Regions from separate parts of the Burkholderia oklahomensis C6786 genome, predicted to be linked through region 1. Evidence: predicted binding sites of a transcription regulator. Region 1 holds the regulator's gene; the other holds the start of a gene.

Region 1 (7,132 bases):
CACCGATCGCCGCACGGTAGGCGGATGGAACGCAAACCGTCGATATGCGCCGGCCGATCGACAAGCAACAGGCCTAACGTTCGGCTTGTCGATGGATGAAGCGCGAGCGGCTTGCCGCCGAGGGCTGGAGGCACGAACGTCAGCAAGCCGCTCGCGCGGGACTGCAACGAAGGGGAAAGTCTCGGCACATCGAGAACAGCAGCTTTCGCGACAAGCCGATCGTCTTCCCCAACACATCACGGCAACGATCGACCGACGCACGAGATCAGGCCGATCCGACCTGCGCCAAACGCCCCGCGCTACCAGCACGGATTATTACGAGGAACCCGCCGCGCCGTGCTCGGCCGCGCGAACTTGTACGGCAGTTCCTGCCGATCGAGATAGGCCTGGATCGTCGGCCATTGAGCGTCCGCGAGCAGCATTTCGCAAACGTGCGGCATATCGGGCGAGGCGCTGTCCACGCCGATCAGGTCCGGCAGCGAGTACCGGTCGGCGTCTTCGGTCAGCAACTCGAGCACGACATACGGCATAGGTTTCCTCCTTCTCCGGTTGAACGAAACGAACAAGCAGGCGCAGCGGCTACGCCCATCGACACGCATCTCCGGCGCCAACGCCTGCCGTCCTCCATCGAGCGCCGCACGAAACACAGGGAACGGTATCGCCCGATGCGTTTCAAACCAGCATCGGCTCGCGTCGGCAGGCGAGCCAGCCCGAGTTCCAGCCAAGTCTATTACGGCGTCGAGGAACGCGGCGCGAGCCGACCCGGTCGATACGCAAATCGCGCGCAAAAAAACCGCCGCGCTCGATCGAAACCGGAAAAGTCCGACGCCGCGTTTACTCGGCTGCGTCAGTTCGCCGCATCGTAGTCAGTAATCGTTTACTTTGTAAAAAGACATCGTCAAACTCGATCGGCCGAACGGCCGATCTTTTCTCAACCGCACCACGGAGACATCATGTACCAGCGCATTCTTGTCGCAGTCGACGGCAGCGAAACGGCACGCCACGCATTCGACGCGGCGCTCGACATCGCGAAGACGAGCGGCGCGGAATTGCAGCCCTTCTACATCGTGGAAAACGCTGCGATCTACTACAACGTGCCCGGCTACGATCCGTCGATCCTTCGCACGCAACTGCTCCAGCAGGGCAACGATCTGGCGAAGGAATTTGCGCAGAAGATGCAGGAAGCCGGCGTGAAGGGCGCGATGAAAATCGGCGAAGCGTCGTCGCTCGCCGACGTGCCGTCGCTCATCGTCGACGGCGCCAAAGCGTTCGGCGCCGATCTGCTCGTGCTCGGCACGCACGGCCGCCGCGGTTTCAAACGGCTCGTGCTCGGCAGCGTCGCCGAACAGTGCGTGCGCCACTCGGCGCTGCCCGTGCTGCTGATCCCGTCCGCCGCCCATCCGGAAGATCGGGACAGCTGACCGAACGCAACGGATGCGATGTTTCGCCGCAACCGCGCGTTGCGGCCGAACAAGGAAATCGCACGGGGAGTCGCGGCGTTTTGTCGCTAAACAGGCTTTGTCCACGATGGGACAATGGCTTTACCGATTCAACCTCAGAGCCATCCATCATGCTTACGCCCGTCGCCCGACCCGCCGCCGCCGCTGCTCCCGTCCATGCCTCCAGTACGTGGGCACCGCGTCAGGCCGCGCACTGTTCGACGTGCGCGATGCGCCATCTCTGCATGCCCCAAGGGCTCGCCCCCGAGGCGCTCGCGCGCCTCGAATCCGTGATCTGCACCGCGCGCCCGGTCCGCCGCGGCGAAACGCTGTTCCGCGAAGGCGATAATTTCGACAACGTGTACGCGGTTCGCTCAGGATCGCTGAAGACCATCGCCACACGCCACGACGGTCGCGAGCAAGTCACCGGGCTGCATCTCGCGGGCGAAGCGCTCGGCCTCGACGGCATCTGCGACGACGCGCATCCGCGCACCGCGGTCGCGCTCGAAGACAGTTCGGTCTGCGTGATTCCGTACAGCGCGCTGAAGACGCTATGCTCGGAAGCCGGCACGATGCAGTTGCGGATGCACAAGCTGATGAGCGAGCAGATCGTCCGCGAGACGTCGCAGACAATGGTGCTCGGCTCGTTGAACGCCGAGGAGCGCGTCGCGGCGTTCCTGCTCGACGTGTCGTCGCGCTACATGAAGCGCGGCTATTCGCCTAACGAATTCAACCTGCGGATGACCCGCGAAGACATCGGCAGCTATCTCGGCATGACGCTCGAGACCGTCAGCCGCACGTTGTCGAAGTTCCACAAGCGCGGGCTGATCGAGATGCAAGGCCGGATGGTCCGCATCGTCGATTTCGACGGCCTCCACCGCCTGTAACCAGGCGCGGCTCGTTTTTCATCGCATCGCATCGAATCAATCGAGAAACTGCGCGGCGCGCTTCTTGAGCGCCGCGCTGAACTCGTCCAGCCAGCCGATCGACAATCGCCAGCTCTGCCAGTAGAGCTCGACGTCGATGCTCTTTCCTTCCGACAAATCGACGAGTTCGCCCGCGGCGATCCGACGCTCGACCATTCGCTCCGGACACATTCCCCAGCCCAGCCCCGCCTCGCACGCGCGCAGATAGCCGGCGACGTGCGGAATCCAGTGCTGCGGCGGATCGAGATCCACACGCGTCACGCGCCGGATGAAGCGCGCCTGCAGGCCGTCCTTCGGATTGAACATCACGCACGGCGCGCGCCGCAGCGCGTCGCGGTTGATGCCTTTGCCGAAATAGCGCGCGTAGAACGCGGGCGAGCACACCGCGTGATAACGCATGCGGCCGAGGCGCGTCGAGCGGCAGCCCTGGATCGGCTCGGCGAGTGCCGTCACCGCGCCCTGCACGCTGCCGTCGCGAATCCGCTCCGCCGTGTAGTCCTGATCGTCGATCACGAGATCGAGCAGCGTGCCGCTTTCCGCGCAGAACGGGCCGACCGCGTCGACGAACCAGGTCGCGACGCTGTCGTCGTTGACGGCGACGCGCAGTATCGGCCATGCGCCCGTCTCCACGCCGGCGAATCCGGGCATGTGCCCGGACAGCTCGGCTTCCAGCATCCGCACGCGCTCGGTGTGGCGGCACAACAGCGCGCCCGACGTCGTCGCGACGCACGGCTGCCCGCGCTTGACGAGCACGCTCCCCACTCGCTCCTCCAACAGCTTCACGCGCTGCGACACCGCGGAAGGCGACACGTTGAGCGCTTTCGCCGCCCGTTCGAACGAGCCGTGACGGATCACTTCGGCGAGCGCATCGAGCAACGCGTAGTCGAGCATCAGTTTTCCTTAATCAGCATTAGATGATTTAGCTTTTCTTACCCAGGCGATCAACGCAGACTAGCGCCTCCTGCTCCATTAGTCCATCGCCTGAAGCAACAACGAACATGAACTGGATCGCTTTTTCTCACGGCGCGATGCTGTGCGCATCGCTCATCGTCACCATCGGCGCGCAAAACGCGTTCATCCTTCGGCAAGGAATCATGCGCTCGCACGTCGGCAAGATCATCCTGCTCTGCACGCTGTCGGACATGATCCTGATCGGCGCGGGCGTCGGCGGCGCGTCGGTGCTCGTCGAGCGCTATCCGGCCTTCGTTCACGCGGTGCTGTACGTCGGCCTCGCGTATCTCGCATGGTTCGGCCTGAGCGCGCTGCGCCGCGCATTCAAGCCCGGCCACGCGACGCTCGACGCGACGGGCGCCGCCGTCGCGCCGCCCGCGCAGCGCGCATGGCCGATCGTGCTGATGACGCTCGCGTTCACGTGGCTCAATCCGCACGTTTATCTGGACACGTTCCTGTTGATCGGCACGGCCGGCGCGCGCGAGCCGGAAGGCGCGCGCAGCGCGTTCGCGATCGGCGCGATGGCGGTCAGCGCGATCTGGTTCGTCGCGCTCGGATACGGCGCGCGGTTGCTCGCGCCGTGGTTCAAGCGCGCGCTCGCATGGCGCGTGCTCGACGGCGCGATCGGCAGCATGGTGCTGTTTCTCGCGGCCGTGCAGTTGCGGTGAGGGGGTGATGGGTTTCGCGCGGCCCGCGAGCGCGTGCGTCGCGCATGTCGCAGGCTGCGGCGGTCGGCGCGCCGCATGCAAACGTCGAGATTTCCCGCAGCTCGATCAGCGCGGCGTTTGCCGCCGAATCGAATATACGACGGGTCGACGCAGCGGACGCCCGCCCGCAAGCGCGGAACGATCGCAATCGCGCGAAGCCGCTCGCTGCATGCCGATCCTGCACATGACGCGTTGCGACCGAAGATTCGCGGCGGCCGTCCGCGCGAATACTTCGCTTGGCTGAATACTGTCGAAATCGTCGATGAGCGCCGCCCGCCCGATCGCGGCGGCGACGCGACCGAGCGGGCGCGAGGCTGGCTAACGCGATTAACGCTTGCGGATCAGCATGTCCGGGGTGAGCTGGCCGCATCCGTTCGCCCCCAGCATGGCCATGTTGCGGTCCACTTCCTCCTGCAACAGGCGGATCGCATGCGCCACGCCGGCCTCGCCCGCCACGGCCGCCGCGTAGTTGAAGGGCCGCCCGACGAACACCATGCGTGCGCCCAGCGCCAGCGCCTTCAGCACGTCCGATCCTCGCCGAAAGCCGCTGTCGATCATCACCGGATAATCGCCGCCCACCGTCTGCACCACGTCCCGCAGGATCCGCATCGGCGACGAAGCGCCGTCCAGCTGGCGGCCGCCATGGTTCGAAAGGATGATGCCGTCGGCGCCCGCCTCGCGCGCGATGACGGCATCCTCGACGCTGAGGATGCCCTTGATCACCAGATCGCCTGTCCATTGCCGGCGGATTTGCCGCACATGCGTCCAGTTGAGGTGGTCGCGCGCGGAGAAATCCCGCAGCACGTTGGCGGAAAGGATCGGCGCGCCGCGTGTCGCAAACGAATTCTCGAAGTGGGGCATGCCGTGCTTGAGCAGCGTGCGCGCGAAGGTGCCGAGCAGCCAGCTCGGCCGCGTCAGTCCGTCCCAGAAAAGGCGCAGGCTTGGGCGCAGCGGCGTGGAAAAGCCCGTGCGCACGTTGTTTTCACGGTTCGCGGACACCGGAATGTCGACGGTGATCACAAGCGTCCTGTAGCCGGCACGCGCGACGCGCTCGAGCAATGCGCGAATGCGGCTCGCGTCTCCCGGCAGGTACGCCTGGAACCACGTCCCCGGTGCGGCGGCGGCAACTTCTTCCAGCGGAATGAGCGAGGAACCGCTCATGATGGAGACGATCCCCGCGCGCTGCGCCGCATGCGCCAACACGACGTCGCCGCGATAGACCGACAGCGCATGGATGCCCATCGGCGCGATGCCGAACGGCGACGCAAAGCGCTGACCGAACAATTCGACTGCCTGCTGCCGCTGGGAAACGTCGCAGAGCACGCGGGTCACAAAGCCGTATTCATCGAACACGGCGCGGTTGTCGTCGCGGGTGCGGTTGTCTTCGGCCGCGCCGCTGACGTAGCCGAAGATCGGACGCGGCAACACGCGACGCGCCTTGGCCTCGAAGTCGTGCAGACTCAGTACGTCCTGCAGAACGCGCGGCGGCTTGCCGAGGCTGGCCACAGGCCGGCTCTCTTCCACGATGGGGGAGGTAAGGGAGGTCATCTATGGGCTTTCCTGAAGCGACGCTGCCATTCTATGCAGCCGAAGTATCGATAAAAAGCGATAATCTTCAAATAAAATCGTTCGATAAAAGCGAAGAACCATGGCAACTCCGACGCTCAAGCAACTGGACGCCTTCTATTGGGCGGCGACATGCGCCAATTTCTCGACCGCGGCGCAGCGGCTTCATCTGTCCATTTCTTCGTTGTCCAAGCGGATCAACGAACTGGAGCAGGTCATGGGGCGCACGCTGTTCGACCGCAGCGGTCACCGGGCGGTGTTGACCGAGGACGGCGAAACGCTGCTGCCAGCCGCGGTTCGGGTTCTGGAGTCCGTGGCGGCGCTGCAGGACGCGTTTGCGGAAGACAAGGGATTGACCGGCCGTCTGCGCTTTGGCGTGGGCGAGCTGTCGGCGTTGACCTGGCTGCCCCGTTTCGTCGCGGCCGTCCAGAAATTGCATCCGCAATTGATCCTGGAGCCGTATGTCGACGTCGGCGCGGCGCTCGAAGACAAGGTGGATGCGGGAGAGCTGGATTTCGCGGTGATCGCGGGCCGTTCGTCGCGCGGCAGCATCCTGTCGCAGCCGGTGACGGAAGCCCGGTTCGCGTGGATGGCAGCGGAGAAACTGGTCGGCGGCGAGCGCACGCTGACGCCGGCGCTGATCGCGAGCCATGCGCTCGTCATCCTGCCTTCCGGCTCGGGCGTCACGCGCATCCTCGACGAATGGCTGCTGGCATGCGGCATCGACCATCCTCGACGCATCACCTGCAACAACTGGGGCGCGGTGGCCGGCATGCTGCGCGAAGGTGTCGGCATCGGTTTCCTGCCCGCCGATTGGGCCGCTGCGCGAACGGGCAGCGGCCTGATGCAGTTGACGAGCGAGCCGCCGTTGTCGCCGCTCCACTATGCATTCCAGTGGCGGCGCGGCGACATGCGCGGGCTGATTCCGTCGATGCTGGCGCTGGTGCGGCAGCATGCGGATTTTCGCTGACTCGGCGTCCGGCGCGCGGTCAGGCTATTTCGCGCCCCTTCGTTTCAGGCAGCAGCAGCGCGGCAATCAACACGATGAGATAGGCGCCGCCCGCGAACATGCCGATGGCCGTGCCGAGGCCGCTCGTCTTCGCGAGATAGCCGACCAGGCTCGGAAACAGCGCACCGATTCCGCGTCCGAAGTTGTAAGCGAACCCCTGCCCGCTGGCTCGCACCGCAGACGGGAAAAGCTCGGTCAGATACGCGCCCATGCCGCTGAAGATCCCGGATGCGGCGAAGCCGAGCGGAAATCCGAGGAACAGCATCTGCGGGTTCGACAGTCGAAGCTGTGTGTAGACGAAGACGCACGCGCCGGACAGTACGGAAAACACGAGCAGGTTCGCCCGGCGGCCGAGGCGATCGGTCAGGCAGGCGCCAACCAGGTATCCCGCGAGCGAACCGACGATGATGACGAGCAGATAGCCGCCCGTGCCGATCACCGACAGGTGGCGTTCGGTCTTCAGGAAGGTCGGCAGCCACGTCGTCACCGCATAGTAGCCGCCCTGGACGCCGGTGCAGAGCAACGCGCTCAGGG
Region 2 (7,132 bases), 420 kb from region 1:
GCGGCGGGCTTCGCGATCGGCGATCGCGTCGGCGTGCCGTGGCTCGGCCGCACGTGCGGCCACTGCGCATATTGCACGAGCGGCCGCGAGAACCTGTGCGACGCCCCCGGCTTTACCGGCTACACGATCGACGGCGGCTACGCGGAGCGCACGGTCGCCGATGCGCGCTACTGCGTGCACCTGCCGCGCCGCTACGACGACGTCCATGCGGCGCCGCTGCTGTGCGCGGGCCTCATCGGCTATCGGACGCTGAAGATGGCGGGCCCCGCGCGCCGCATCGGCCTGTACGGCTTCGGCGCGGCCGCGCATCTCGTCGCGCAGATCGCGCGCTTTCAGGGACGCACCGTCTACGCGTTCACGCGGCAGGGCGATACCGCCGCGCAGCAGCTCGCGCGCCGGCTCGGCGCGGCATGGGCGGGCGGCAGCGACGAAGCTGCGCCGGAGCCGCTCGATGCCGCGTTGATCTTCGCATCGGTCGGCGCGCTCGTGCCGGCCGCGCTCGCGGCGGTCGTGAAGGGCGGTGTCGTCGTTTGCGGCGGGATCCACATGTCGGACATCCCGTCGTTTTCGTATGACCTGTTGTGGGGAGAGCGGCGGATCGTGTCGGTCGCGAACCTGACGCGCGACGACGCGGCGGAGTTCATGCGGATTGCGAACGACGTGCAGCTCGAAGTCGAGGCGACGCCGTATCCGCTCGCGCAGGCGAACCAGGCGCTCGACGATCTGCGCGCGGGGCGCCTGACGGGCGCGGCGGTGCTGACGATGCGCTGATGCGGCGTCGATGCGCGGCGCGCGCGCCCGCGCGCCGCCCGCAAGCGGACCCGTCGACGACGTGTGCAGCCTGCTACGCGGCCGGCGCGTTCATTACGCGCCGCGCATCGCGTCCGCGACGCGTCACACGCGCGCGAGCCCTTGCGGATCGGTGATGCGGATCTGCTTGCCGCGCGGCGAGATCAGCTTGTCGCGCTGGAACTTCGACAGCATCCGGCTGACGGTCTCGAGCTTCATCCCGAGATAGCAGCCGATTTCCTCGCGCGTCATCCGCAGATTGAACTCCGACGCCGAATAGCCGCGTTTCTGGAAACGCTCGGAGATGTTGAGCAGGAACGCGGCGACGCGCTGCTCGGCCGTCATCGTGCCGAGCAGCATCATCAGGCTCGATTCGCGGACGATCTCGCCGCTCATCAACTGATGGACGTGGTGTTGCATCGGCTTCACTTCGCGGCAGACGGCTTCGAGCTGCGCGAACGGAATGATGCAGACGGTGCTGTCCTCGAGCGCGATCGCGTCGCTGTTGTGACAGCCGCTGCACACGCCGTCGAGCCCGAGCGTCTCGCCGACGATCTGGAAGCCCGTCACCTGCTCGCGGCCGTCGCGGTGCATGACGACCGTCTTGAACGAGCCGGTGCGCACCGCATAGATGCTCTGGAATGTGTCGTGCGTGCGAAACAATGCTTCGCCGCGTTTGACGTGGCGCGTCGTGCACACCATCGCGTCGAGACGGGCGAATTCGCTCGGCGTGAGGCTGGCCGGCATGCACACGTCGCGTATCGCGCAGGTCGAACAGCGGGTCGCTGGCTGCTTCGGCGCGTCGTTGGCCGCGACGGGATGCAACGGGAACACGGATCGTTGCGGCACGACGGAAGGCGCAACTTCATTGACTGAGGCGGTCAGCATAATCGGCTCCTTTCATGCGGCGAAGCTCGATTGGCACGATCGAGCTTCGCCGCGGCGTGGCGCGGCACGAAGTGCCGCATTGCGCGACGGCGTCGACGAAGCGATCGACATGCGTCGCGAGGCATGCCGGACAACGTGTGCAAACCGCAGGAACTGCCGTCCGGGAGCTCGGCTCGCATGTCATCGTGCGCAATCCGCCGTTTCGTTTCGATGACCGAATCGACTGAGGCAAGCCTGCCCGCTATGAGCATAGTCGACGAAACGCGGGTCGGAGCGATCATCGACGGACTGCCCCTATGGTTGCTAGTATGGAACGCGAACTGCTGCATCGAAATCGGCGAACGTTGAAGATCGGGTAAGCATCAGCGTAGCGCTGTAGGGTGTTTCCTACAGCAGCAGCGTGGACTCGTGCCGTGCCGCCGTTTGACCCATGTCAACGGATCGGGTGAGTGCGCGCTTACAGTAAAGCGCGTTAGCTTTGCGGAGTTTCACGCAGCGTCGCGGCAACCGGCTTCGGCATGTTGCCGCGCATACGAGTCGGCGCGCGTTCTTCGTGGCGCGCTGCAAGCAGCATTTTTTCTCAACCCCTGCCCGGATCATGACCGCGCGATGCCGCCTGGCGGCCGCGCGGCGCGGCGTCGATGCCGCACCGGGCACCTCATCAGGAGGCCGTGATGGAAGCAAAACGCGTGGCGTTTGTGACGGGCGGTATGGGCGGATTGGGCGCGGCGGTCAGCAGGCGGCTGCATGACGCCGGCATGGCCGTGGCGGTATCGCACTCGGAGCGCAACGATCATGTGTCGACGTGGCTCATGCACGAACGCGACGCCGGGCGCGACTTCAAGGCATACGGCGTCGACGTCGCCGACTTCGAGTCGTGCGAGCGTTGCGCGGAGAAGGTGCTCGCGGATTTCGGCAGGGTCGATGTGCTGATCAACAACGCGGGGATCACGCGCGACGCGACGTTCCTGAAGATGACGAAGGGCGACTGGGACACCGTGATGCGCACCGATCTCGATGCGATGTTCAATGTGACGAAACAGTTCATCGCCGGGATGGTCGAGCGGCGCTTCGGACGCATCGTCAACATCGGTTCGGTGAACGGCTCGCGCGGCGCGTTCGGTCAGGCGAACTACGCATCGGCGAAGGCGGGCATCCACGGCTTCACGAAGACGCTCGCGCTCGAGACGGCGAAGCGCGGGATCACGGTCAACACCGTGTCGCCCGGCTATCTCGCGACCGCGATGGTCGAAGCGATGCCGCAGGACGTGCTCGAAGCGAAGATTCTTCCGCAGATTCCGGTGGGCCGGCTCGGCAAGCCCGACGAAGTGGCCGCGCTCATCGCGTTCCTGTGCTCGGACGACGCGGCGTTCGTCACCGGCGCCGATCTCGCGATCAACGGCGGGATGCACATGTATTGATCGAGTCCGCGCCGCCGTTCGCGCGGCGGCGCGCGCTTCGTTGCCGCGCGGCGCGGCGTCGGGCCGTGTCGTGTCGTGCCGTGTGTGCGGATGTCGGGCGCGTTGCTCATGCGACGCGTCGCGCGGCCCGAGATGTAACGTTCCTCTCCGTCGTTTCTCCGATACGCAGTTTCTTTCGCAGCCACTCGGCATCCGACCCAGCCCGTTCGCGGTCGCTCGATCGCTCGCTCGATTCTCGCGATCGTTTAGTGTGCCGAAACATCGAAGCCCGTTCGCGAACGCGGCGGATCGCGGGCGATGTATTCATCAGCATATTCATCGCGCCGATCTCGACGATTCGACGCGCATCGCTTCGCTTTCCAATCGATTCGTCCGATTCGTTCGACGCGTACGGCATGCCGAAGCGCCGGGCAGGCCTGCCTACCCGGCGCCCCGTTCGTCTCGTTCACTTCGCACGCGCGGGCGCGTCCTCCAGCTCGACCGACTCGAGATAGGACGGCACTTCGCAGTGCCAATGCAGCGACTCTTCGATCCGGCGACGCAGCGCGTCGGCCGCCGCGGGCTCGCCGTGCGTGACGAAGGTGCGCGCGGGCGCGCTCGATTGCGCGCGGAGCCATGCGAGGATCTCGTTGTAGTCCGCATGCGCGGACAGCGACGAGATCATCTCGACCTGCGCGCGCACGCGCACGTATTCGCCGTGGATCTTCACCGTCGGCTCGTGCGCGGCGAGCGCCGCGCCGCGCGTGCCCGCCGCCTGGTAGCCGACGAGCAGGATCGTGTTGCGGCTGTCGGGCGCGTAGCGTTCGATGTGATGCAGCACGCGGCCGCCCGTCGCCATCCCGCTGCCCGCGATGATCACCATCGGCCCGTTGTGATCGGCGATCGCCTTCGATTGCTCGACGGTGCGCACCATCGTCGCCGCATGGCCGATCGCGTCCGCATCGGACATCGTGAGCCGATGATCGCTCAGGCGCCGCCGGTAGATCTCGGTGACGCTCGTCGCCATCGGACTGTCGAGGTAGACGGGCACGTGCGGCATCCGGCCCGTCTTCTTCAACTGGGCGATGTAGTGGAGGATCTCCTGCGCGCGCCCGACCGTGAAGCACGGCATCACGACCACGCCGCCGCGCGCGAACGTCTTTGAGAACACGTCGGCGAGCTCGGCCTCGGGATCGCTCGCGTCGTGCAGCCGGTCGCCGTACGTCGATTCGACGACGAGATAATCCGCATGAACGGGCGGCACGGGCGCGCGCATGATCGGATCGTGCGGGCGGCCGAGATCGCCCGAGAACGCGAGCAGCGTGTGCCGCCAGCAGACGACCACGCTCGCCGCGCCGAGAATGTGCCCGGCCGGCAGGAAACGGAAGTGCAGGTTGCCCGCGAGCGGCGTCGGCGCGTCGAATTCGCGCGGCGCGAGACGCTGCAGCGCGCGCTGCGCGTCGTCGACGGTGTAGAGCGGCAACGCCGGATGGTGCTTCGAATAGCCGTGGCGGTTTGCGAAGTCGGCTTCTTCCTCGAGGAGCCGCGCGCTGTCCATCAGCATGATCTCGGCGAGCTCCGCGGTGCCGTGCGTGCAATAGACCTGCCCGCGGAAGCCTTCGCGCACGAGCACGGGCAGATAGCCGCTGTGATCGAGATGCGCGTGCGTGAGCACGACGGCGTCGATCGAGTCGGCGGGCACGGGCAGCGGACTCCAGTTGCGCAGCCGCAGCTTCTTCGTGCCCTGGAACAGCCCGCAGTCGATCAGGACGCGTGTCCCGGCGTCCTCGAGCAGATACTTCGAGCCCGTGACGGTTTCCGTCGCGCCGAGGAACGTCAGTTTCATAAGCCCCCCTGAGAAGCGTGTGATGTGGGATGCGTCCATTGCACTACACGCAACGCGCGCATCGCTGACGTGGATCAATTTGCACGGCGACACATTCGGACGCGCGGCAAAAATGAGCACGGGCCGATGAGTGGGCGAGCGCGTCGTTCGTGCGTCGCCGCGGATCGTGCGCGTCGGCGCGGACGTGACGATGCGTGCGAGCATGTTGCGGCGCGGTGCGGTGCGGTGCGGTGTGGCACGGCACGGCGAACGCGACGTCGACGCGAGCGTGCGAGCGCCTTCGCGCGATGCGCGGCGCATCTCGCGTCCGGTGCCCGGGGATTGGCGCAATGCGGATTGTGCGGTGCGAGAACGCGCGTCGGCGACCGCCGCGGCAGACCGCCCGGCGTCTTCGCGGCGCCATCCGTGCGCGCCGTTCGGCACGCGTGATTACCGTTTGAAGGAAGCGCTCGGGCATGACCGCGGGCCGCGCAACCCGCGTGCGGACGGGGCGGGCGCGCGCGCGGCGGAGGATTCTGCAACGACGAGCATGTTCTTTGCGTGAAGTCGTCCTTGCGCAGACTTGGAACCTCTCCTATGATGACATCCATCAATGTAACGTTGATTGATGGTTTGATGTGAGATTGCGACCGCGCCCTAATTCCCAAATCGAGCCATCGGGGGCGTTGCATCGAGTCGCACCGACGTCCCGTCACGGGACATGGAGACAAACACTGTGAATGCTATCGTTCGCCGCGATATCCGCTTCGCCCTGCCGCCCGACCGCATCTGCGACTGGCATACCGAAGGCGTGGGCGTGACGCACCTGTTCAACGCGCTGTCGCTGCTGTTCCCGGCGGGCGAGCGCTTCTTCATGGATTCGGTCCGCAATTACCGCGACCGGATCGACGAACCCAACCTGAAGCGCGACATCGCCGGCTTCATCGGCCAGGAAGCGATGCACACGCGTGAGCACATCGAGTTCAACGACCTGCTGCAGGCGGCCGGCATGCCGGCGCACAAGCTCGACAAGCGCTTGTGGGCGGTGCTCGGCTGGTTCAAGAAGGTGCTGCCGCATTCGGTGCAGCTCGCGATCACGATGGCGCTCGAGCACTACACCGCGATGTTCACGGGCCTCGTGCTCGCGAACCGCATCACGGTCAGCGATGTCGACGGCTACCGCCAGATGTGGATGTGGCACTCGATGGAGGAAACCGAGCACAAGGCGGTCGCATACGACGTGTGGCGCACCGTGATGAAGCCGAATGCGAAGAACTATCTGCTGCGCACGGGCGCGATGATGTTCGTCACGATCGCGTTCTGGGCGATGCTGTTCTACTTCAACACGAGCCTCCTGATCTCGCATCGCCGCCGCATCGGCAAGGGCCTCGGCATCGGCAAGCTGGTCAAGTATCTGTGGAGCCCGAAGAGCGGCATCTTCGCGCAGATCGCGCGCGAATGGATCGACTACTTCCGGCCGGGCTTCCATCCGTGGGACCACGACAACAGCGTGCATCTGGAGCGTCTCGACGATCTGATCGCCGAGATCGACGCGAGCAACGCGCGCCAGGCGGCGAAGGCCGCGCCGCGCCGGGTGCCGCTGCATCCGGTGCCGCAGGCGGTGTAATGCAGGATTAGCAGGCAAATCAGGGAGAAGAGAAGGGCCGCTACGAGCGGCCCTTCCGTTTTTGGGGGCGCCGCAGGCGCGTCCGATCGCGGCGCGTCCGTGCGTTGTGCGTCGCAGCGAACAGGCGGCGTTTGAGAAATCATCATACTTTTCGATGCCGCGCTGCATCGGACGAGCGCCCGCTCGCGATGCGCGACCGCGAGCCCCGAGTCGCGGCGTTCTGCGCGCAACCCATTGATCGGCAAAGCGTTTTGCTCACGGCGATCTTGCGCGCCGCAGCACGTCATGTTGCAGGCGACGTCTGACGAATCGGGTAGAATCCGCGCTGCGCAAAAAATGCGTGCGGCGCGGCGCGCCCGGTCGGCACCGGGCGGCGCGCCGCAGATCGTCCCGGGGACGCGCCGAATCCGGCGTCCTGCCCGGCGCGGCGTCGAACCGTCGCCCGCCGCTCCTTGCCAGCCCGTTATGTCACCACACCCGAATTCCGACCGCTCGACCGCACAATCGAATCCTCCTCAGCTGCGCCGCAGCCTGAAAGCCCGTCACTTGACGATGATCGCGATCGGCGGCTCGATCGGCACGGGCCTCTTCGTCGCGTCCGGC

The links. Region 1 encodes FNR, which switches genes on or off when oxygen is low (the NO sensors DNR and NnrR bind a similar motif). Its sites were predicted from a motif close to TTGATNNNNATCAA; they were not measured.
Region 2: BG90_RS22300 (MBL fold metallo-hydrolase RNA specificity domain-containing protein) is a predicted target of FNR. The motif match lies at 4,988-5,001, and genes of this name have one in related genera.

The regions. Positions count from the first base shown of each region.
Region 1 is NZ_CP009556.1:567,216-574,347, reverse strand. It holds gene BG90_RS20555 (hypothetical protein) at 300-530, opposite strand; gene BG90_RS20550 (universal stress protein) at 954-1,421, shown strand; gene fnr (fumarate/nitrate reduction transcriptional regulator Fnr) at 1,571-2,326, shown strand; gene BG90_RS20540 (LysR family transcriptional regulator ArgP) at 2,363-3,256, opposite strand; gene BG90_RS20535 (LysE/ArgO family amino acid transporter) at 3,364-3,984, shown strand; gene BG90_RS20525 (alpha-hydroxy acid oxidase) at 4,351-5,571, opposite strand; gene BG90_RS20520 (LysR family transcriptional regulator) at 5,672-6,559, shown strand; gene BG90_RS20515 (MFS transporter) at 6,579-7,132, opposite strand, start outside.
Region 2 is NZ_CP009556.1:986,710-993,841, forward strand. It holds gene BG90_RS22280 (zinc-dependent alcohol dehydrogenase family protein) at 1-771, shown strand, start outside; gene BG90_RS22285 (helix-turn-helix domain-containing protein) at 895-1,677, opposite strand; gene BG90_RS22295 (beta-ketoacyl-ACP reductase) at 2,352-3,098, shown strand; gene BG90_RS22300 (MBL fold metallo-hydrolase RNA specificity domain-containing protein) at 3,544-4,923, opposite strand; gene BG90_RS36235 (hypothetical protein) at 5,114-5,467, shown strand; gene BG90_RS22310 (metal-dependent hydrolase) at 5,639-6,529, shown strand; gene BG90_RS22315 (amino acid permease) at 6,995-7,132, shown strand, end outside.